3 regions of the Methylophilus luteus genome follow, and region 2 is predicted to be linked to each of the others. Evidence: predicted binding sites of a transcription regulator. Region 2 holds the regulator's gene; each other region holds the start of a gene.
What was found. The regulator sigma-54, encoded in region 2, starts transcription at its own class of promoters, with help from an activator protein. The targets are predictions, from matches to a motif close to TGGCACNNTTCCTGCT.

Region 1 (7,262 bases), on a different contig from region 2:
GCTATGACGGCACCAACCGCGGCCAGGCTTCCACTTTTGAGATCGCGGCCTCGCCCAGCGAAGGCGTGGCGCTGGAAGACTTGCAGAAAGCGATCTGGGAGGTGGTGGACGAGGTGAAGAACAAGGGCGTGACCGCCGCCGAATTACACCGGGTCAAAGCGGCGGTGATCGCCGCCGATGTCTATAAACGTGATTCCATGTTTTACCAGGCGATGCAGATAGGCCAGCTTGAAACCATGGGCTACCCGTTGAGCCTGCTGGAAAAAAATGCTGCCCGGGTAGAGGCGGTGACTTCTGAACAGGTGCAGGCAGTGGCAAAAAAATACCTGGTTCCAGACCAGTTGACTTTAGTCACGCTGGACCCGCAGCCTATGGATCCGAACGCCAAACCGGCCGGACGTCCACATCAGCACTAGATTAATCCGCATGCGACCCTTTTATCTCGTCGCAGCAGCCATGTAGGAAACAGAATGAACGCTTTGAATTTTTTTAGAACCACCTTGTTGGTCTTGCTGCTGCAAGGCCATGCGCTGCAGGCACTGGCCGGATTAAATATCCAGCACTGGACCACTAGTAATGGCAGTGCCGTGTATTTTGTTGAAAACCATGCCTTGCCTATGATGGATATCAGCGTCAATTTCCCCGCTGGTAGCGCACACGACCAGCCGGAAACCTCGGGGGCTGCCGGTGTCACCCATCACTTGATGGCCCTGGTGGCAGGCGGGCTGGACGAAGAGGCACTGACTAACCGGTTTGCCGATATAGGCGCCGTACTGGGCGGCAATTTTGATGCAGACCGCGCCGGCTTTAAATTACGCACCCTGACCAGCGAGCAGGCCAGCGCACTGCAAGCCTTCAGCTTTGTATTGCATAAGCCTGATTTCCCCGAAGCGGTGCTCAAACGCGAGCAGGCCCGCATTGTGGCCGGGCTGCAGGAAGCCGAGACCGAGCCAGACAGCATCGCGCAAAAAGCCTTTATGCGTTCTGTATATGGCATGCACCCTTACAGCCTGGATCAGAGCGGCGAGATCGATACTGTGCAATCGCTGACGGTGGCCCAGCTGTCGCAGTTCTACCAGACCCATTACACGGCTAAATCAGCAGTGATCGCCTTAATTGGCGACCTGACACTGACGCAGGCCAAAGACATCGCCGAACGCCTGAGCACCGGCTTGCCACAAGGCCCTGCGGTCGCCGCGCTGCCACCGGTGCCAGCCTTGAAAACCGCCAGCGTGAAAAAATTGCCGCACCCTGCCTTGCAGGCGCATATCCTGCTCGGCCAGCCCGGCAACAAACGGGGCGACCCGGATTTCTTTCCGCTATACGTCGGTAACTATATTCTGGGCGGTGGCGGCTTTGTCTCGCGCCTGACCGAAGAAGTACGTGAAAAACGTGGCCTGGCCTATAGCGTCTACAGTTACTTTTTGCCTATGGCAGAGCTAGGCCCTTTCCAGATCGGCCTGCAAACCAAGAAAGAACAGGCGCAGGATGCTTTGCAACTGGTCAGGCAGACCGTAGAGCAGTTTGTGGATAAAGGGGTGAGCGAGGCTGAGCTGCAAGCGGCCAAAGATAACCTGATCGGTGGTTTCCCGCTGCGTGTAGACAGCAATGGCAAGATACTCGAATATCTGAACCTGATCGGGTTCTACCATCTGCCGCTGGACTACCTGGACAGTTTTAACGACCACGTCGCGCAAGTGACGGTGCAGCAGGTGAATGACGCTTTTAAACGCCGCATACACCCCGACAGTTTTGCCACCGTGATCGTAGGCGCCGAGTAAGCCATTTAACAACAAAGCCGACACTAGGTCGGCTTTTGCGCTGCGTCAGCTACGGTCTTTACAGCACGGTAGCCTTACGTTTTTTGCGCGCCAGGAAGTAATATAAAACCGCACCCAGCAAACTGAGAAAGAAAATCACCAGAAACCAGACCAGCTTATCTTCTTTTTGATCGGCGAGGCAATCGATCAGCATCCATAGCCAGAATAAGCCCAGCGCAGTGGTGATCAAACTGCCTAACAGGCCAAAGCCCAATAAAAATTCCATGTCTGATTTCCTCGATTGATTTTTTATAGATGATAGCACGAAGCGTTTTCTGCCTGGCCCATGCAAATCGCTGCACACGGGCGAACGCCTTTATAATACTGCTTTGTTCTTGCTGATAGCCTGCCTCAACTTTATGAATCAAGTTCGTCTTAATGCCGGTGTCTGGCGCAGCCGGGTACTCAAGTTTCCCGATGCCGATGGCTTGCGGCCGACGCCGGACCGCGTGCGTCAGACCCTGTTCAACTGGCTGGGGCAGGAGCTGACTGGACTAAGCTGTTTAGACCTGTTCGCCGGCACCGGTGCGCTGGGGTTTGAAGCCCTGTCACGCAATGCCAGCCAGGTCACCATGCTGGAGCTGGCCAAAGCCCCGTTGCAGGCCTTGTTGCAAAACCAGAAACTGTTGCAAGCCAGCAAAGCCGATATCCGCCAGGCCGATGCACTGAAGTTTCTGGCGCAAAACAGCCAGCGTTACGACGTTATTTTTTGTGACCCGCCTTATCACAAGCAATGGCTGGACAAATTGTTGCCGCTGCTGCCCGGGCATTTGTCTGCACAAGGCTGGCTATATGTAGAAGCCGAATATGCGTTAAAATCTGATTCGGACTGGCAAGTGGTCAAGTCTGGCAAGGCAGGGCAGGTGTATTACCACCTGCTGCAGCCAGCCGACACGCCAGCGCCAGCCACGCAGCCTTGAAGGTGCGTACAGACTTTCGGGATATCAGCGTATGAATAAAACCAGAATTGCAGTCTATCCGGGCACTTTTGACCCGATCACCAGGGGGCACGAAGATATCGTGCGCCGGGCCGCGCACCTGTTTGATCAGGTGATAGTGGCGGTGGCAGGCAGCACCAGCAAGCAGACCCTGTTCAGCCTGCAAGAACGTGTCGCCCTGGCGCAATCGGTATTCAGTGGCGAGAATATCAAAGTAGTTGGTTTTGATGGCCTGCTGATGCAGTTCGTGCAGTCGCAGGGCGCGCAGATGGTGATACGTGGCTTGCGCGCCGCCAGCGATTTCGAGTACGAATTCCAATTGGCAGGCATGAACCGCAAACTTTACCCCAAACTGGAAACCCTGTTTATGACCCCGGCAGAAGAATACATGTTTATCTCCTCCAGCCTGGTGCGCGAGGTGGCGCGCCTGGGTGGCGATGTAAACCAGTTCGTGTCGCCCGGCGTTGAAACCGCCATCAAACAAAAACTGATAGATTAAATGTCCCTGTTTATTACCGACGAATGCATTAATTGCGATGTCTGCGAGCCTGTGTGCCCGAACGAAGCCATTTCGCAAGGCGAAGAGATCTATGAGATCAACCCGGACCTGTGCACCGAGTGCGTAGGCCATTTTGACAAACCGCAGTGCCAGCAGGTGTGCCCTATCAGCTGCATTCCGCTGGACCCGGACCGACAAGAAACTCAAGAGCAGTTAATGGACAAATACTTGCGCATTACCAGGGCGTAAGTACTGATGTTGTTATTCCGTAAATAATTAAAGGGGTTAGGATAATGCGAATTTTACATAGCATGTTGCGCGTGGGTGATTTACAACGGTCTATAGATTTTTATACCGGTGTGCTGGGCATGAAGCTGATACGCACCCAGGATTACCCGGATGGTGAATTCACGCTGGCGTTTGTCGGCTATGGCAATGAGTACAACAATACCGTGCTCGAATTAACCTATAACTACGGCAAGACCAGCTATGACATGGGCGCCGCCTATGGCCATATGGCGATAGAGGTGGACGATGCTTACCAGGCCTGTGAGCTGGTGAAAAGCAAAGGCGGCAAAGTCATACGCGAAGCCGGGCCTATGAAACATGGCACCATAGTGATCGCGTTTATCGAAGACCCGGATGGGTACAAGATAGAATTCATCCAGAAGGGCAGCATAGAGTATCCGGAGCATGTCTAACCAGGCGCACTTACTTGAGGCCGTGACGCTGGCACAGGCGGGTGACTGGGATGCGGCGCACAACATCGCGCAGGATTACAGTGACCACGCCGCCAACTGGATACACGCGGTGCTGCATAAGGTCGAGGGTGATGTATGGAACAGCAAATACTGGTATGGCAGAAGCGGCGGCCGCCAGTATGAGGATTACGCGGCGGATATTCCGCGTGAGCTGGAAGCGATCAGGCAGTTACTGCTTTCCAGTATCGCTTGATCAGGGTATTTGCCTGTTCAGTCCGACATTTAACTCTCGGCCTTAACTCTCTCCGTCAGTGGCCTGATGGCTGGTGATAAAGATCGCCCACAGCGATTGAATGAACAAGCCTATCACGGTGCCGCTAAAAAACAGTATCACCACCGCCAGCACACATATCAACAGTAAAAAAGCATCCTGATGCCACAGGCCTTGCGTGCCCATGGCTTGCCAGTTTTGTAACACCTGCGCTATCAGTCGATTTCCATCCATCTGTTTATCACCTACCTTATGCTGGCAGCAGTGCCAAATCGGTGCATGCTCGCCTTGAGTAGGCGTGCATGCCGTGCTGTCAATTTTGCAAGCACATGATTTATATGTAAAAAATCATCATTCAAAGGTGGCCTGCTTGTTGCTAGTGTATCACTGAGCTAGGGGAGAAGACACCATGATAAAAAAACATGTGGCCAGTGACATGGTTTCGGCAGAGACGCGGCTGTCTGACAATATTCAATTATTGGGCAGTTTGCTAGACCAGGCCATACAGCAAGTCGAAGGCCAGGCCGCTTTTGACCAGATCGCGGCTATCCGCCAGGCAGCGACCACTTTCCATCAGACCCACGACCAGAACGCCTCATTACAGCTGGAGCAATTGCTGGCCGCACTGACGCCAGCGCAAACCGTATGTGTGGTGCGCGCCCTGAGTTATTACAAGCACCTGGTCAACCTGGCTGAAGATCTGTATGGCCAGCAGCTGGCGAACAGCCATACGCATACGCCGGTGGCCGGCATGCTGGCGCATTCCATCAGCCAGCTGGGTGAGGATGGCGTCCCTGCCCAGGCGATACAGCAGTTTTTTGCTGATGCGCTGGTGTCGCCGGTGCTTACTGCACACCCGACCGAAGTGCAGCGTAAAAGCGTGCTCGATATAGAACGCCGTATCGTCGAGTTGCTGGCCGCGCGCATGCACATGCATGCACAAGCGCAGCTGGCACGTAACAGCCTGTTGTTGCAGGGCGCTGTTTCGGCATTATGGCAAACGCGTATGCTGCGTTTTTCCAAGCTGACGGTGGTCAACGAGATTGAAAATGCACTGACCTATTACGACAGCACTTTTTTGCATGTGATCCCGGAGTTGCTGCAAGACCTGGAGCGTGACCTGCAGGCGCTGATGCCAGCCGGCAGTGACTACCATTTGCCGGCCTTTTTGCGCATGGGTAGCTGGATAGGCGGCGACCGCGATGGCAATCCATTCGTGGATGGCACTACCTTGCGCGAAGCCGTGCGCCTGCAGGCGGTGACGCTATTGCGCTTTTACCTGGATGAACTGGCCGAGCTCAAACGCGAGCTGGGCGTTTCTACCCGCCTGATCGCAGTAGACGAGGCGGTGATGGCGCTGGCCCAGGCCTCGCGTGATCAATCCGCGCATCGCATGGATGAGCCTTACCGCCTGGCCCTGAATGGCGTGCATGACAGATTGTTGGTGACTGCCGAAAGCCTGTTAGCCGGCTGTGGCTGGCGCATAGACGATGATGTGCAGGCTGACCCCTATGACAGCCCGCAAGCCTTGTTGCAGCCGTTGCAGGCCATCGCCGACTCCTTGCACAAGCATCATGGTGTCGCGCTGATCTATCCGCGCCTGGGCAAGCTGATCAAAGCAATAGAGTCATTCGGTTTTCATCTGGCAACGGTGGATATCCGCCAGTCTTCAGATGTGCATGAAGCGGTCATCACCGAGCTGCTGCAAAAAGCCGGCTATGAATTTGATTATGCAGCATTTAATGAAGACGAAAAAATAGGCATTCTGCTCGAAGAACTGAAGCAGCCACGCCTGCTGTTTTCGCCTTTCCAGCAATACTCCGAGCTGGTGCACAAAGAAATAGGCGTGCTCGAAGCAGTGCGTGAAATGCGCGAGCGCTTTGGCTGCCATGCCGTGCGCCAATATATCATCTCGCATACCGAAACATTGTCTGACCTGCTCGAAGTCGCCTTGCTGCAACGCGAAGCCGGCTTGCTGCGCGGGGTGTGGGGGTCGGCCAATATCCAGGTCGATCTGAATATCGTGCCGCTGTTTGAGACCATCGCCGACCTGCGCGATGCGCCTATGATCATGGGCAAGTGGTTAAGCTTGCTTGGCATACGCCATGTGATCCGCAACCAGGGCAGCGAGCAGGAGGTCATGCTCGGTTATTCCGACAGCAACAAGGATGGCGGTTTTCTGACTTCGAACTGGGAGTTATACAAAGCCGAGATCTCGCTGGTAGAACTGTTCCAGCAGGCTAAAGTCAAGCTGCGCCTGTTCCATGGCCGCGGTGGCACGGTAGGCCGTGGCGGCGGCCCGACCTACCAGGCCATCATGGCGCAACCGCAAGGCACGGTGGATGGGCAGATCCGCCTGACCGAGCAGGGCGAGATCATCGCCAACAAATATGCCGACCCGGTGGTCGGCCGTCAGCACCTGGAAACCCTGATCGCGGCCACGCTGGACGCCAGCCTGTTTCCGGCCGACCAGCTGGAACCGGCCAGGCGACGCGCCTTTGAGAGCGTGATGGAGACCCTGTCTGCCACCGCCATGACCAGCTACCGCAGCCTGGTGTATGAGACCCCGGGCTTTGCCGAATACTTTTTTAACACCACACCGATAGAGGAGATCGCCGGCCTCAACCTGGGCAGCCGTCCCGCTTCACGCAAATCCACCCGCCGTATTGAAGACCTGCGCGCCATCCCCTGGGGATTTTCATGGGGGCAATGCCGGTTGCTGTTGCCAGGCTGGTATGGGCTGGGCAGCGCCATACATCAATACCTGCATCAGGCAGGCAGCAACAAGGAGACCCGCTTAGGCTTACTCAGGGAAATGTTGCTGGGCTGGCCTATCTTCAAGACCCTGATCAATAACGTCGATATGGTGTTAGCCAAAACCGACCTGATTGTAGCCAGGCATTACGCCCACCTGCTACCTGACCGCAGCCTGCGCGAAGAGATCTTCAGCCGCATAGAGCACGAGCACCAGTTGACCACCCAGGTGGTCAACCTGCTGTTAGGCAGCTCGCAGCGGCTTGCCAGCCAGCCGGT
Region 2 (7,262 bases):
ACGCGCCGAGTAGCGGAGTCAAAATAAGGAGAAAGGGAGCGACTGTCTGAGTTCCGCGGTGGCCTGCGCAGTGTGCAGGCCGCTAGGGCGAGTTTCGCGACCGCTTATTTTGACGAGCAACGCAGGAAACAAGCGGATGCTAGGGTGCATTTCTTTTGGTTACGTTTTCTTTGTGCAAGCAAAGAAAAGTAACTCGCCTAGAGGCGAAAAAGAACGCTGAAACAGAGCGCAAAACTATCCAAACAAATACCGATTCTATGGCAATGGTTGCGCGGGAATAAATATGAAAAACCCCAGCTTCACTAAGGGCGTGTGTTTTTCCGGGCCCCTATCTGACGCGCCGAGTAGCGGAATCAAAATAAGGAGGAAGGGAGCGACTGTCTGAGCTCCGCAACAAGCCACAGTGTGTGTGGCTTGTCAGGGCGAGTTTCGCGACCGCTTATGCCTAAGTCCGGCAAAGCAACGGACGAAAGTCCTGAGGTGAGCAACGCAGGAAACAAGCGGATGCTAGGGTGCATTTCTTTTGGTTACGTTTTCTTTGTGCAAGCAAAGAAAAGTAACTCGCCTAGAGGCGAAAGAAAATGGTGAATCAGATCACTAAACCACCCAAAGAAATACCTAACTACAACTCCAGTAAGTGCATCACTCGCGCTGCACGGTCCGCACAGGTTGCGCTAGCCAAGTTGCGCACTCCTCAATGCCGAGGATAACACCGGCTATGCAGTGGCGTGATGCTGGGAAATTAAAGCGATTTGCGCAGATTAGCTGGCGGTATGCTCAATGACTCACGGTATTTGGCAATGGTACGCCGTGCCACCACTATGCCCTGTTGCGCCAGGGTATCGGTGATCTGGTTGTCAGAAAGCGGTTTTTTCTCGTTCTCTTCTGCCACCATTTGCTTGATCAGTGCGCGTATGGCGGTTGCCGAGCAGGAACCGCCAGCATCGGTAGCGACTGAGCTGCCAAAGAAGTATTTAAGCTCATAAACTCCGCGTGGAGTGAGCATGTACTTGTGGGTGGTGACGCGCGAAACAGTACTTTCATGCAGGTCTAACTCTTCGGCGATCTCACGCAGCACCAACGGTCGCATGGCGATATCGCCGTGCTCAAAGAAGTTACGCTGCCGGTCTACAATGGCTTGTGATACGCGCAATATGGTCGAGAAGCGTTGCTGGATATTCTTGATCATCCATTTGGCTTCCTGCATCTGGCTTTGCAGGTACTGGCCCGAGCTTTCACGGTTACGTTTGAGGATGTCGGCATACATCTGGTTGATGCGCAGTTTGGGGATCACGCCGTCGTTGAGGGTTGCTACCCAGATACCTTTGATCTTTTTCACCACCACATCGTGCTGGATAAAATGGTCATGGCTAAAGTTGGAGAACTCGCTGCCCGGCCGCGGGTTTTGCTGGCGTATCAGTTGCTGCGCGCCTTTGAGTGAGGCTTCATCGCAACTGAGCTGTTTGCGCAGCTTGATAAAATCTTTATTGGCCAGCAACGCCAGATGGTCTTTCACCAGCGCGATCGCAATTTTCAGGTAGGGCGTGCTGGCCGGCAGGGCCTGCAGTTGCAGCAACAGGCATTCGCGCAGGTCACGCGCACCTATGCCTATGGGGTCCAGGTTCTGGATCAGCTTGAGCGCTGTTTCCAGTTCCAGCAGGTCGACTTCTAGTTCCAGCGGCAGGTTGTCTACCACTTCCTGCAAGTCTTGCTCCAGGTAGCCGTCGTCATTGATGCTGTCCAGCAGCAGTTTGACCAGGCTCATGTCGCGGTGCGACAGGTGCGCCAGCTGTATCTGGTCTATCAGGTGCTCACGCAGGCTGATGCTGCTGGCGTCCTGGCGTGAAAAATCGCCGTCTTCATCGTCGGTATTGTTGCGGCCTGCCTCATCCCAGTTGCTGGTGCTGCCAAACTCGCCGTAATCGTCTTCAAACTCCGGCGGCGTGAATTCTTCATTCAGGTTGGGCAGTTCGCCTTCATTGCCGCTGAGGTCATCGCGCAACTCTTCGCGCAAGGTGTCGGCCGGCGAGGGGATATCCTGTTGGGTGGCGACATCAAATGAGCTGGCGTCTTCGACTTCTGCCTGTGCCGCTAACGGGGCGTCTGGCGTGTTGTCTTCAAACTCGCCTTCTTCATTATTGTCGGCCATCTCGAGCAAAGGGTTCTCCTGCAAGATGGCTTCCAGCTCCTGGCTCAGTTCCAGCGTCGACAGTTGCAACAGGCGGATAGACTGCTGCAGCTGCGGCGTCAGTGCCAGGTTTTGCGACATGCGTAATTGCAGGTTTTGCTTCATAAGGACTTACAGCCTAAAATTTTTGCCCAGATAGACTTCACGCACACCCTCATTCTGAATGATCTCATCGGGGGTGCCGGCCGCAAACACTGCGCCTTCGTTGACGATATAGGCGCGGTCACAGATATCCAGCGTTTCACGCACGTTGTGGTCTGTGATCAGGATGCCGATATTCTGGCTGCTCAGGTAACGGATGATTTTCTGGATCTCTATCACCGCGATCGGGTCTATGCCGGCGAACGGTTCATCCAGCAAAATAAATTTCGGGTCGGTGGCCAGGCAACGGGCGATCTCTACCCGGCGACGTTCACCGCCGGACAAGCTGACCGCCTGGCTGTTGCGTATGTGCTGGATATGCAACTGGTCCAGCAATGACTCCAGTTTGGCTTCACGCTCTTCTGCGGTATAAGGGCGGGTTTCCAGGATAGACAGTATGTTATCGGTCACCGTCATCTTGCGGAAAATAGAGGCTTCTTGCGGCAGGTAGGCCAGGCCCATGCGCGCCCGTTCATGCATGGGGGCGTGGCTGACGTCGGTGCCGTTCAGGGTGATATGGCCGTCGTCTAGGGCGACCAGGCCGACTATCATGTAAAAGCTGGTGGTTTTGCCTGCCCCGTTCGGGCCCAGCAAGCCTATGACTTCGCCGCTATGTAGTTCCAGCGTCGTGTTTCTGACCACGGTGCGACCCTGGTAAGCTTTTTTTAAATGGCTGACGCTTAAATGGCTATTGTCTGGTGAAGCAGTGGTTTGCATATTGCCAGTCTTTACTGAGGTTCTTTCTTGGTTTCGTTGCTGGTGCCGCTGGCTGCCGGTTCAGGCCTGATCTGTAACGAGCGGTTCATGCGCAACCCTTGCTGTGCATTGGCCTTGTTATCTATGACCGGTGGCGTGGTTTTACTCTTGGGCTGAATGATCGCCTTGACCCGGCTGTTGGCAGTGCCGTTAGGGTTGGCTTTGGTGCCACCTATCACTTCGGCATATTCCGCATTGGCGTCATAGCTGATGTAATCACCGGTGACTATGTCTTCGCCACGTTTGACCCAGGCATTGGTATACAGTTGCACTTTATCCATGCGGCCGTTGTATTCAATGCGCTGGCCACTGCCTTGCATCCACTCGTTCTTGCCGGTGCGCTTTTGCTTGAAAGTGGTCGGCGTAGCCGGGCTGCCTATGCAGGTGCTATGCTGAAAACCGTCCTGGTCTTCGCGCACTATCATTTTGTCAGCCTTGATTTGCAGCGTGCCCTGGTTAAGGATGACGTTGCCGGTGTAGGTGCTGATCTTTTTCGCATCGTTGACGCTCACGGTGTCGGCTTCGAGCTCTATCGGTTGTTCACGGTCAGACTCTTCGGCCCTGACGGTGTTTGACCACTGCAACAGCGTAGCCAGTAGCAGGCAGGTCACATAAAATAATTGCTTGTGCGTTTTCAACTCATCTCTCCAGGAATCATCTATCCTTGATTATTGACCTGTGTCAGGCCTGGTTTTTTTGCTGCTGCGGGCCGGTTTTTTCGGTTTGCCAGCCTGGGCGGCAGGCGCTGCATTCACTGCCACCGGCGCGCGTTCATAATGTACATGCACCCGGTTGAATAATTGCATGGTTTCGGATTTTTTATCAAAGCGCATGCCAGTGCCTGTGACCACGCTACCCGGCTGCTGCAGTATAGTCACTGGCAGATCGGTGTAAGCGATATCCGTGTCCGGTTCAACAAACAACTGTTCTGTCTTTAGTTGCATTTCGCCTTTTTCGGCGGTGGCCTGGCGCACTACTTTCACCTGCTTTACAAACTCCACCAGTTTACCATTGCCGGATATTTTGCCGCGCTGGCCATAAATCTGGGTGTAAGGCATGTTCTCGCCAAACTGGGTGAAGCGCGGCCGGTCCAGTTCAGTGTAATCGCTGTCAGGATAATGGCGCATTTGCGAGGCGGCCAGTACATATTTGATACGGCCACTGGCGTCGGTACGCGTGCTGACAAAATTATAAAGCATGTAATCTGGCGCATGCCGGCTGACGCCAGTCATGCGCGAGGCTTCCTCCTGCACCGTCTGGTTGATCCAGAAGGTCAGCAAAGCCAGAAACACCATCAGGCTGATCGGTAGCAGAATCGGATATTTAAGCATAGATACAGACCCCGGCTAGCCTAAACCACTTTCGCTTTCAGCAAGTCATGCATATTGAATGCCCCTGCCAATTGCCGCTGCTCGTTCACCACCAGAAAACCGTTGATGCGGTGTTGTTCCATCAGGCTGATCGCTTCAACAGCCATCTGCTGCGTACCCAGCAACTTGGGTTGCCGGCTCATGACGCTGGTGATAGGCGCCTGATGATCGGTCAGGCCTTGCACGAACAAACGGCGTATATCACCGTCAGTAAACACGCCCACCGGCTGCTGTTCTGCATCGACAATGGCAGTAAAACCCATGCCCTTGCTGGAGATCTCTTGTATGGCTTGCTGCAGCGTGGCGTTTTCTTTCACGCTGGGGATTGCATCGCCGCTACGCATCACATCTTTGACCCTGACCAGTAAGCGCCGCCCCAGGCTGCCGCCGGGGTGGGAGTGGGCAAAGTCTTCTGCGGTGAATTCACGCAGTTCCAGCACGCATAAGGCCAGTGCGTCACCCAGAGCTAATGCAGCAGTGGTGCTGGCGGTAGGGGCCAGGCCCAGCGGACAGGCTTCATGGCTGACTGCTGCACTCAAATGCACTTGCGATTCACGCGATAAAGTCGAATCTGTGCTGCCGGTGATGCTTAAAATTCGCGCACCCAGACGGCGTATCGAAGGCAATATGTTAATGATCTCATCGCTCTCGCCGGAGTTAGAAAGCGCGATCACCACATCTTCAGCCGTGATCATGCCGAGGTCACCGTGGCTGGCTTCAGCGGCATGCATAAAAAAAGCCGGGGTGCCGGTGCTGGCAAAGGTGGCGGCGATCTTGCCGCCGATATGGCCGGATTTGCCCACGCCAGTCACCACTACGCGGCCACGGCAGGCAACGATCATATGCACAGCAGCTTCAAACGCAGCACCCAGGCGTCCGGCCAGCTGGCGGATCTCGTCTGCTTCGTGCAATAACACATTGCGCGCTTTTTCCACGATGTCAGAACTTTCAGCAAGTTTGACACCTGATTTTGCTATACTCATGGTCGCTAAGTATAGCAAGTGACCGCCCCGGCAAGAAAGCAAAACGCAGCTTTTTTAATGATTTTTTAATATCAGGCACATTTTTTGCATTAAACAAAGATTTGTGGCAGCATAATCAGGCTGAAACAATTCTGTTTCATCATAAGATCATCAGACCACGCGAGCTGTAATCACTACCGGTAGCGCAGCGTGGTCTTAATTAATTGCTTTAGAATTTTTGCATGTTTGACTCCCTAATCCATTTACTCTTGTTGCTCACCAGTTCGGTATTCGCCGTCGGTTTATTCCGCATATTGGGCATGCCTGCCATTCTGGCTTATTTCATGATAGGCATAGTCTTGGGCCCGCACGCATTGGGCCTGATACAGGATGAAGAAACCGGTCGCCAGGTGGCCGAGTTCGGCATTGTGTTCCTGATGTTTAGCATAGGCCTGGAATTCAGCCTGCCCAAGCTTTACGCCATGCGCAAGACCCTGTTCGGCTTAGGCGGCGGGCAAGTGATCCTGACGCTGCTGGTCAGCCTGGTGCTAGGAAAAATGGCCGGCCTGAGCCTGACCACCGCCTTTATTATCGGCGCTGCGCTGACCATGTCGTCAACTGCTATTGTTTCCAAGATACTGATGGAACGCGTGGACCTTAACTCCCGCCACGGCCGCCTGAGCATAGGTGTGCTGCTGTTCCAGGACCTGGCGGTCATCCCTATCCTGGTGCTGATCCAGACTCTGGGTGCGCACAGCAATAACTGGCTGGATGTGCTGGGTCTGACCCTGCTGAAATCGTCAGTGCTGTTATTCCTGTTATTCAAGTTTGGCAAAAACATCCTCAACTTCTGGTTTGAGTTGGTTGCCAAACAACGCTCGCGTGAACTGTTTGTATTAAACGTGCTGATGGTGACCTTGCTGATGTCTGCAGCCACCAATTTTGCCGGTTTGTCCTATGCGCTGGGTGCGTTTGTCGCCGGCATGCTGATCTCTGAGACCAAATACCGCTACCAGGTGGAATCAGATATCGCGCCTTTCCGCGATATCCTGCTCGGCCTGTTCTTTATCAGTGTCGGCATGCTGCTCGATGTCAGGGTGATCCTGGATAATGCAATGCTGGTGGTGCTGTTGCTGGCCTTATACCTGCTGTTCAAAATGGGGCTGATCGCGGCGCTGACCAAGTTTTACGGTTTTGAGATGGGTGTGGGTGTGCGTACCGGCATCATCCTCGGCCAGGCCGGCGAGTTCACTTTTGTGGTGCTGGCCCTGGGCTTGCAGACGCGTTTGATCGATGGCGATGCCTTGCAACTGGTGTTGTCGGTCGCCGTGCTTTCCATGCTGGTGGCGCCGTTTATCATTCAATACAATGGCCGCATCGCACGTTACCTGGTGAAAAGCTATACCCGCAATAGCATTAAAGGCGTAGACACCATACAGGAGCACAGCCAGGAGCTGAAGGACCACGTCATTATTTGCGGTTATGGCCGTAGCGGCCAGTACCTGGGCCGTTTCCTGCGTGAAGAGAATATCCCCTATGTCGCGCTTGATATGGATGCCAGCCGCGTGCAGGAAGCAGCCTCAGCGGGTGAGAATGTGATTTATGGTGACGCCAGCAGGCGCTCGGTGATGGAAGCCGCCGGACTGGCGCGTGCCAAAGCCGTCATCATCAGCTATGCCGAAACGCGTGGCACCATGAAAGTACTGGATGTGATCAAAGAACGGCATCCCAACCTGCCGGTGATCGTGCGCACCCATGATGACAGCGAGATGGATGAGTTGCGCGCCGCCGGTGCGCACGAAGTCGTGCCAGAGATACTGGAAGGTAGCCTGATGCTGGCTTCAC
Region 3 (7,262 bases), on a different contig from region 2:
GCAATGGTTGCCGCTGGCTGATGCCATGGCGGCAGCGCTGCCTACCCCGGTGCGGACATTGCTTAAAACACTACAGCAAACCCGTTATTGATATTCAGCCTTATTTAAGACTCAGCATTGGCCAAGCGGAAAATATGGCTGGCTAATTCTGCCTGATTGGCTTTTGCGTAATGCAATAATGCCAGTCCATCCTCAGGCTTTACTGTGGCCTTTTGATAGATCACAGGTAATTCAAAAATCGCAATTTCACGTTCGACAATGTTCAGGTTGTTGTGCGCAGAGCCTTGCAATACATCCATCAACTTATCGTAAACATTATCTGTGACGCGGGTATACGGAAAAAGAATCCAGAAATCCGTGCCCTCGCGTCCAACCAGGTCAGATTTCCTGAATGAATTCTGCAAGTCATGCGTCAACGATGAAAGCTGGCGCAATGCCTCAGGCGCACCGTAAGCCTCTCCCAGGCTATTGTCATCACCATAGGCGATTTTTACCAGCGCAATATTAAAGTCATCGGCGTGCCTGACCAGCACCTGGCAGATCCAGTCTAATGTATCTATAAATCGACTACATAACTGAATATCGGAAATCATGAGGGCCTCTATATATTTATAATGATTGAATATGGCTTAGAAGTGCAATGAATCAGGAAAGCCACCGCTATGCTAGCAGAAACTATCTAATAAAGGCAGTGTGAAAAACGTGAACAAATGCATGCTGCCTACGCATCCTCTTCAACATATGACGCGAAAATGTTGCAAATCTACAACAATCTAAAGTTGGACTAAGCAATTTGACGTATTCACTTGCGCCACACAGGCGCATTTTGCAAAAATTGCACTGACCTTCTTGGAAATGCATAGCGATTCCGAGGGAGTTACTGGAGGTCAGGGTGTTTTTTAAATAATCCGGCCAAAAGCAATATCCTTACACAAGTTGTAAAAACAACATTTTTGGAGATTCGTATGAATACAAAATTAAACGTTGCAGTTGCAGCAGCTCTGTTCGCTGCAGCTACTGGCGCTCAAGCTGGTATCATTATCCCAGCTGGTGACTGGACTCTGGACATCGGTGGCGTGGTTAACGCTTACTACACACACACTAGCTTCAGCGGCGATGACGCAGGTGAAGGTGAATTTGGTAACGGCGACAGCGTAAACAACATTACTACTGGTCTGCTGCCAAACTACCTGAGCGTTTCTGGTAAAACACGTCAGAACGATCTGGATGTTGGTTTCACAATCAGCATTAACCCAGGTGCTTCAACACAAAACGCTGGTATTCAAGGTGCGCATCAAGAAAACCGTCAAGCATTCTTGACATTCGGTGATGCTTCTTGGGGTTCTATCAAACTGGGTAAAGATCTGGGCATCTACGCTTCTGACGCTATCTTGAACGACCAAACATTGTTGGGCGTTGGTTCTGCTGCTGGTTCCTTGGCTGGTAACACAACTACTTTGGGCCGTATCGGTCGTGGTTTCATGTATGCTGACTGGAAATCACAAGTTGCTTACACTTCACCAAACTGGAACGGTTTCCAATTCACAGCCGGTGTAACACAAGGTTGGAATGCATTAGCAACAGCTGGTTCAGCTGGATCTACAGAGCGTTCAGGCTCACAGCCAGCATTTGAAGCTAAAGCATCTTACGAGTGGACTGGTGATGTTGCTGGTAAAGTATGGGTTTCTGCAATTAGCCAAAAAGTTGAAGGTTTGACAAGTGCAACTGGTTTCACAGTTGACCCAATTACTGGCGCTGTAACTGCAGGTGCTGCAAGCACAGTAACAAGTACAAGTGACCGTGCAAATGCATGGGATATCGGTACTAGCGTAAACTTGGCTGGTTTCGGTCTGGTTGGTTACTACGGTCAAGGTAAAGGCATTGGCCAAACTGTTCAATTATTGAATGGCTTTGATGCAACTGGTAAGCGTCGTGATTCTGATCAGTGGTATGTTCAAGGTTCATATGTATTGCCAGGTGTAGGTACTAAACTGGCTGCTTCTTATGGCCGTTCTACATTGGAAGGTAACTCCAGTGAAGCGTTGGATGAACTGAAACAAAGCCTGTGGGTAGTTGGTGCTTATCATCCATTGACCAAGCACTTGAACCTGGTTGCTGAATACTCTCAAGCTAAAGATGATACAGATAACCGTGGTGCTGCTGTTGATACAGATTTCAAAGCGAAAACTGTTTCTTTAGGTGCTATCCTGTTCTTCTAATTTAATAGCAGAGTATTCTGCTTAATTAAGAGTTCAGTAAAACGGCAACTTCGGTTGCCGTTTTTTTATCTACATTTGTTAAATTAATTTAGTGATAAAGCTATGAATTTGTATCCGGTGACAATAGTAGAAAATTTTTATGAGGATCCAGATGCTGTGCGTACTTTCGCACTGAATCAGAAATACCAGTATCGTCATCAATTAAAAGATGTGCCGTATGTATTTCCTGGAGCACGAACTAAAGATTTGTCCGTGATTAATAAACCTTTATTTGAAAAAGTTAGTAATAAAATTATTTCGTTATTTCATAATTCCGAATACGAACTTATGCGATGGGGAGTTTCGACTAACTTTCAAAGTGTGAGTGAGGATTATGGTAGAGGTGTTATTCATACGGATGGAAATGCGGTATTTGCTGCAGTGTTATACCTTAGTCCTGATGCTCCATTAGACTCTGGAACATCTTTATATAGAAAAAATAAAAAATTTGATCAGGCCGCTTATGAAAAGGCACTAAAAGAAAACGATAAAAGGTTTGCAGCGGGTACTATTGCCATGGATACTGGGTATCACTCAATGTTTGATGAAATCGTACGTATCAATAACGTCTACAATACTTTGATTTTATATGAAGGCCGGCATTTTCATGCTGCCAACAACTTCTTTGGCAAAACCTTAAAAGATTCGAGGTTGGCACAAGTATTTTTTGTCAGCAGCATAGATGCACAAAAGCACAGTTCTTTCCCTATCTGGCGTAGCCAGCAGATCAAAATTTAATGGCTAATCATCAATCCCCAATTCCTGTATCTTCCGTGTAAGCGTATTGCGGCCCATGCCCAGCTGATTGGCTGCTTCGATACGGCGGCCATCGGTATGTGCCAGGGCGCGCGTGATCAAGATACGCTCAAACTCTTTGGTCTTGCTGTCCAGGATATTGGTTTCGCCACGGTTGAGGGCGTCGGTGACTTCCTGGGCCAGTGCTTCTTGCCAGGAGCCGCCACTGCTATGCTTGCTCGAGTCTTCTTTTAATTCTGGTGGTAAATCATTCACGTCGACGTTCTGCCCGGGCGCCATCACTGTCAGCCAGTGACAGACGTTTTCAAGCTGGCGGACGTTGCCGCTCCAGTTCACCGACATTAGGTACTTGAGGGCTGCAGGAGAAAGTTGTTTGGGCTCGACGCCTAGTTGTTGCGCGCTGTGTACCAAAAAGTGTTTGGTCAGGAAAGGAATATCCTCCCTGCGCTCGCGTAAAGGTGGCAAACGCAGGCGTATGACATTCAGCCTATGGAACAGGTCTTCGCGGAACAAGCCTTGTTTGACACGCTCTTCCAGGTCCTGGTGGGTCGCGGCAATGACGCGCACATTGACCTTGATCGGCTGGTGGCCACCAACCCGGTAAAACTGGCCATCCGAAAGCACGCGCAACAGCCGGGTTTGCAAGTCTGCCGGCATATCGCCGATCTCGTCCAGAAACAGGGTGCCGGTATCAGCTTGTTCAAAACGCCCTCTCCTTGCGGCGGCAGCGCCGGTAAACGCGCCACGTTCATGGCCGAACAGTTCTGATTCCAGCAAGTCTTTGGGGATGGCTGCGGTATTGATGGCGATAAAGGGTTTGTCGGCACGCGGGCTATGCCTGTGCAGCGCACTGGCCACCAGCTCTTTACCACTGCCGGACTCACCGTTAATCAACACGGTAGAGTGTGAGCGGCTCAGGCGGCCAATGGCGCGGAATACTTCCTGCATGGCGGGGGCCTGGCCGATAATTTCAGGCGTGGGTTCGTTGTCTTCCACTTTCTCCACTGCTTGCCGCATGCTTTCATCGACAGCGCGTTTGATAATTTCAATCGCCTGGTCTACATCAAAAGGCTTGGCCAAATACTCGAATGCGCCGCCCTGGAACGCTGCGACCGCGCTTTCCAGGTCTGAATATGCGGTCATGATGATGACCGGGATTTCAGGGTAGCGCTGTTTCACTTCGGATAAAAAGTCCAGCCCTGAGCCATTAGGCATGCGGATATCGCTGACGATCACCTGTGGTTGTTCACGGTTGAGGGCGTTGAGTGCCTCTGCAGGTGAGGAGAAGGTTTTAAACTCAAAATCGGTGCGGGCAAGGGCTTTTTCAAATACCCAGCGGATTGATTTGTCGTCATCTAAGATCCAGATTGGCTTCATGGCATTTCTCTTTGAATTGCTGCTGTTTGATTAATATTATGTGAGTTAGCTGCTGAAAAGCGTGGTATCCACTTTGCCGGCAAAAACCTCATGTTTTTTTATTTAAATAAGGTGCTTTCAATAGGCAATAAAATATGAAAGATAGTTTTACCCGGCTGTGAGTCACAATCGATCATGCCGTGGTGCTGGGTGATAAAGGTTTGGGCAAGTGCCAGCCCCAGGCCGGTGCCACCTTCTCTGCCGGAAACCAGCGGGTAAAAAATGCGCTCTTTGATATCGGCCGGAATACCGGGGCCGTTATCTATGATTTCCAGATGGATGCCGACCCGGTAACGTTTTCTGGCCAGGGTGATCTGACGTTCCGCACGTGTGCGGAAGGTGATGCTGGCATCTTTAGTGTGGTTCTGCTGCATGGCTTGCGCCGCATTGCGGGCGATATTCAGCACCGCCTGTATCAGCTTTTCGCGGTCACCTATCAGCTCAGGCAGGCTGGTGTCATAGTCGCGTATCACTCTGATATTGTTGGGCGATTCCGCCAGCAGCAAGCTGCGCACGCGCTCCAGCACCTCGTGAATATTGGTCGGCTCGTATTTGGGCACGCGATGCGGCACCAGCAAGCGGTCCATCAGGCTATGCAGGCGGTCAGCTTCTTTGATGATGACCTGGGTATATTCTTTGAGGCTGGGTTGCGGCAATTCAAATTCAAGTAACTGCGCCGCGCCGCGCAGGCCGCCTAAAGGATTACGGATCTCATGTGCCAGGTTGCGTAAAAGCTCGGAATTGGCCTGTTGCTGGATCAGCATGCGCTCTTCCCTGGCGATACGCAATTGCTGATCCATTTGTACAAACTCCAGAATCAGCATGTCTTCAGCTGTCTGGTTAAAGCTGGTTGAAATCGGCGTTACCGTGCAAGTGACCGCGGTGGTATGTCCGCGCTGGGTGGTCAATGTGAATTCGTGTTCGCGGAAAGGCCCCTGGGTTTGAATGGCATTGGTCACCGCCATTTGCAGGATCTCGCAATTCACAAACACATCATGGATGTGCAGGCCGTGGATCTGGTTGGCGCTAAAGGCGAATAAAATCTCAGCGCTCGAATTGGCATAGGTGACTTCGAGCTGGTTATTCAGCAATATCACCGCAGTGGCAATATGCTCTAAACCGTTAAACCCTTGGGGAGAAATCTGAACCATATCCTTAGCTTGTTAAAATAAGTGATGACGCCCTGTTTTAAAGCAAAAGCCAAGCCAATTCTATATTATTTATCCCATTGCAAATTAAAAATTCCCAAAATGGTGCATTTAGTGATTTAACTCTTTGTTCAGCAGCTGGATATTACGTTCGTGCGCCTGGATCTCAGCTTCAATAATGCGTAGTTTTTCTTCGTATTTGGCCACATTCCTGAAGGTTTTCCCATTGGCAGCTCTGTAGACTTCAGGGGTGTTTTTTGCTTCTTCATAGAGCAGGTGAGCGTTCTCAAGTGCTTGTTTTTCTTGATCTAATTCAGTCATCAGTATTTCACGCCGTTTGTTGTCGCGTTGCGTCTGCACCTGATTATCCACTTTGGGGAAGTTGCTGGGGCTAGGCGCTTTTGCGCTTGGCTTTTTTTCGCGCGCGGCGGGCGGCGCTTCGGTTTCCCTGGGTCCGCTGATGATCAATTCGGGTTTCTGTTTGCCATCTGGCCTGATGTTGGTATAAGTGGTGACACCATTGCTGTCGGTATATTTATAAATATCCGCAAGACTTGGGCTAGCTGCCAGCAGTGTGGCAATAAAGTAAAAAAGTCTTTTCATGGCAACAGTTTAGAGTAGATTGTGAAGCTTATCAACGTGCCTAAAATCTAAATGGTTGACCCTGGCGACGGCGATAAAAAAACAGGGCAGCCGAAGCTGCCCTGTTTTGGTGCGCACTCTTGCGGTTAGCAGGAGTAAATTAGCATGAGTAGTACAAGCCAAACTCAACCGGATGAGGTGTCTGACGCAATTTGGTGACTTCTTCCATTTTCAATGCAATGTAAGAATCAATCCAGTCGTCAGTGAAAACTCCACCGCGTGTCAGGAACTCACGGTCTTTATCCAGATACTCAAGTGCCTGTTCCAGTGATGAACACACAGTTGGGATCAGTGCATCTTCTTCTGGTGGCAGATGGTACAAGTCTTTAGTCGCAGGCTCACCTGGGTGGATCTTGTTCTGAACACCATCAAGGCCAGCCATCAGCAAGGCTGAAAACGCCAGGTATGGGTTAGCGATAGGGTCAGGGAAACGCGCTTCAACACGGCGGGCTTTATCTGAATGCACAAACGGGATACGGATAGCAGCAGAACGGTTTTTAGCAGAGTAAGCCAGTTTAACTGGTGCTTCGTAATGCGGTACCAGGCGCTTGTATGAGTTGGTGCCTGGGTTGGTGATCGCATTCAATGCGCGCGCATGTTTGATGATGCCGCCGATGTAGTAAAGGGCGAAATCGCTCAGGCCAGCATAGCCGTTACCTGCAAACAGGTTCTTGCCATCTTTCCATACTGATTGGTGTACGTGCATGCCAGAACCGTTATCGCCAAACATAGGCTTAGGCATAAACGTTGCAGTTTTGCCGTAAGCATGTGCAGTGTTGTGCACTACGTACTTAAGGATCTGCGTCCAGTCAGCACGTTGTGTCAAGGTTGCAAATTTGGTACCGATCTCACATTGGCCAGCAGTCGCCACTTCATGGTGGTGCACTTCAACAGGCACGCCCAGCTCTTCCAGGGTCAATACCATGGCAGAACGGATGTCGTGCAATGAATCGACTGGAGGTACCGGGAAATAACCGCCTTTAACGCCTGGACGGTGGCCGGTATTGCCGCCTTCGAATTTTTCACCTGATGACCAGGCAGC

Region 1: the regulator sigma-54 is predicted to act here: its motif matches at 4,592-4,607, upstream of ppc (phosphoenolpyruvate carboxylase).
Region 3: the regulator sigma-54 is predicted to act here: its motif matches at 5,623-5,638, upstream of glnL (nitrogen regulation protein NR(II)).

The regions. Positions count from the first base shown of each region.
Region 1 covers NZ_JBHTKB010000001.1:1,483,196-1,490,457, reverse strand. The annotation lists gene ACFQ1Z_RS06940 (M16 family metallopeptidase) at 1-416, shown strand, start outside; gene ACFQ1Z_RS06935 (M16 family metallopeptidase) at 471-1,781, shown strand; gene ACFQ1Z_RS06930 (PLDc N-terminal domain-containing protein) at 1,840-2,046, opposite strand; gene rsmD (16S rRNA (guanine(966)-N(2))-methyltransferase RsmD) at 2,180-2,740, shown strand; gene coaD (pantetheine-phosphate adenylyltransferase) at 2,772-3,257, shown strand; gene ACFQ1Z_RS06915 (YfhL family 4Fe-4S dicluster ferredoxin) at 3,258-3,506, shown strand; gene gloA (lactoylglutathione lyase) at 3,551-3,958, shown strand; gene ACFQ1Z_RS06905 (hypothetical protein) at 3,951-4,211, shown strand; gene ACFQ1Z_RS06900 (hypothetical protein) at 4,254-4,463, opposite strand; gene ppc (phosphoenolpyruvate carboxylase) at 4,639-7,262, shown strand, end outside.
Region 2 covers NZ_JBHTKB010000002.1:721-7,982, forward strand. The annotation lists gene ACFQ1Z_RS09500 (RNA polymerase factor sigma-54) at 743-2,293, opposite strand; gene lptB (LPS export ABC transporter ATP-binding protein) at 2,300-3,046, opposite strand; gene lptA (lipopolysaccharide transport periplasmic protein LptA) at 3,058-3,723, opposite strand; gene lptC (LPS export ABC transporter periplasmic protein LptC) at 3,754-4,416, opposite strand; gene ACFQ1Z_RS09520 (KpsF/GutQ family sugar-phosphate isomerase) at 4,437-5,438, opposite strand; gene ACFQ1Z_RS09525 (cation:proton antiporter) at 5,660-7,262, shown strand, end outside.
Region 3 covers NZ_JBHTKB010000003.1:10,746-18,007, reverse strand. The annotation lists gene mutY (A/G-specific adenine glycosylase) at 1-91, shown strand, start outside; gene ACFQ1Z_RS12460 (hypothetical protein) at 105-593, opposite strand; gene ACFQ1Z_RS12455 (porin) at 966-2,219, shown strand; gene ACFQ1Z_RS12450 (DUF6445 family protein) at 2,322-2,996, shown strand; gene ntrC (nitrogen regulation protein NR(I)) at 3,000-4,391, opposite strand; gene glnL (nitrogen regulation protein NR(II)) at 4,490-5,581, opposite strand; gene ACFQ1Z_RS12435 (DUF4124 domain-containing protein) at 5,690-6,181, opposite strand; gene glnA (type I glutamate--ammonia ligase) at 6,321-7,262, opposite strand, start outside.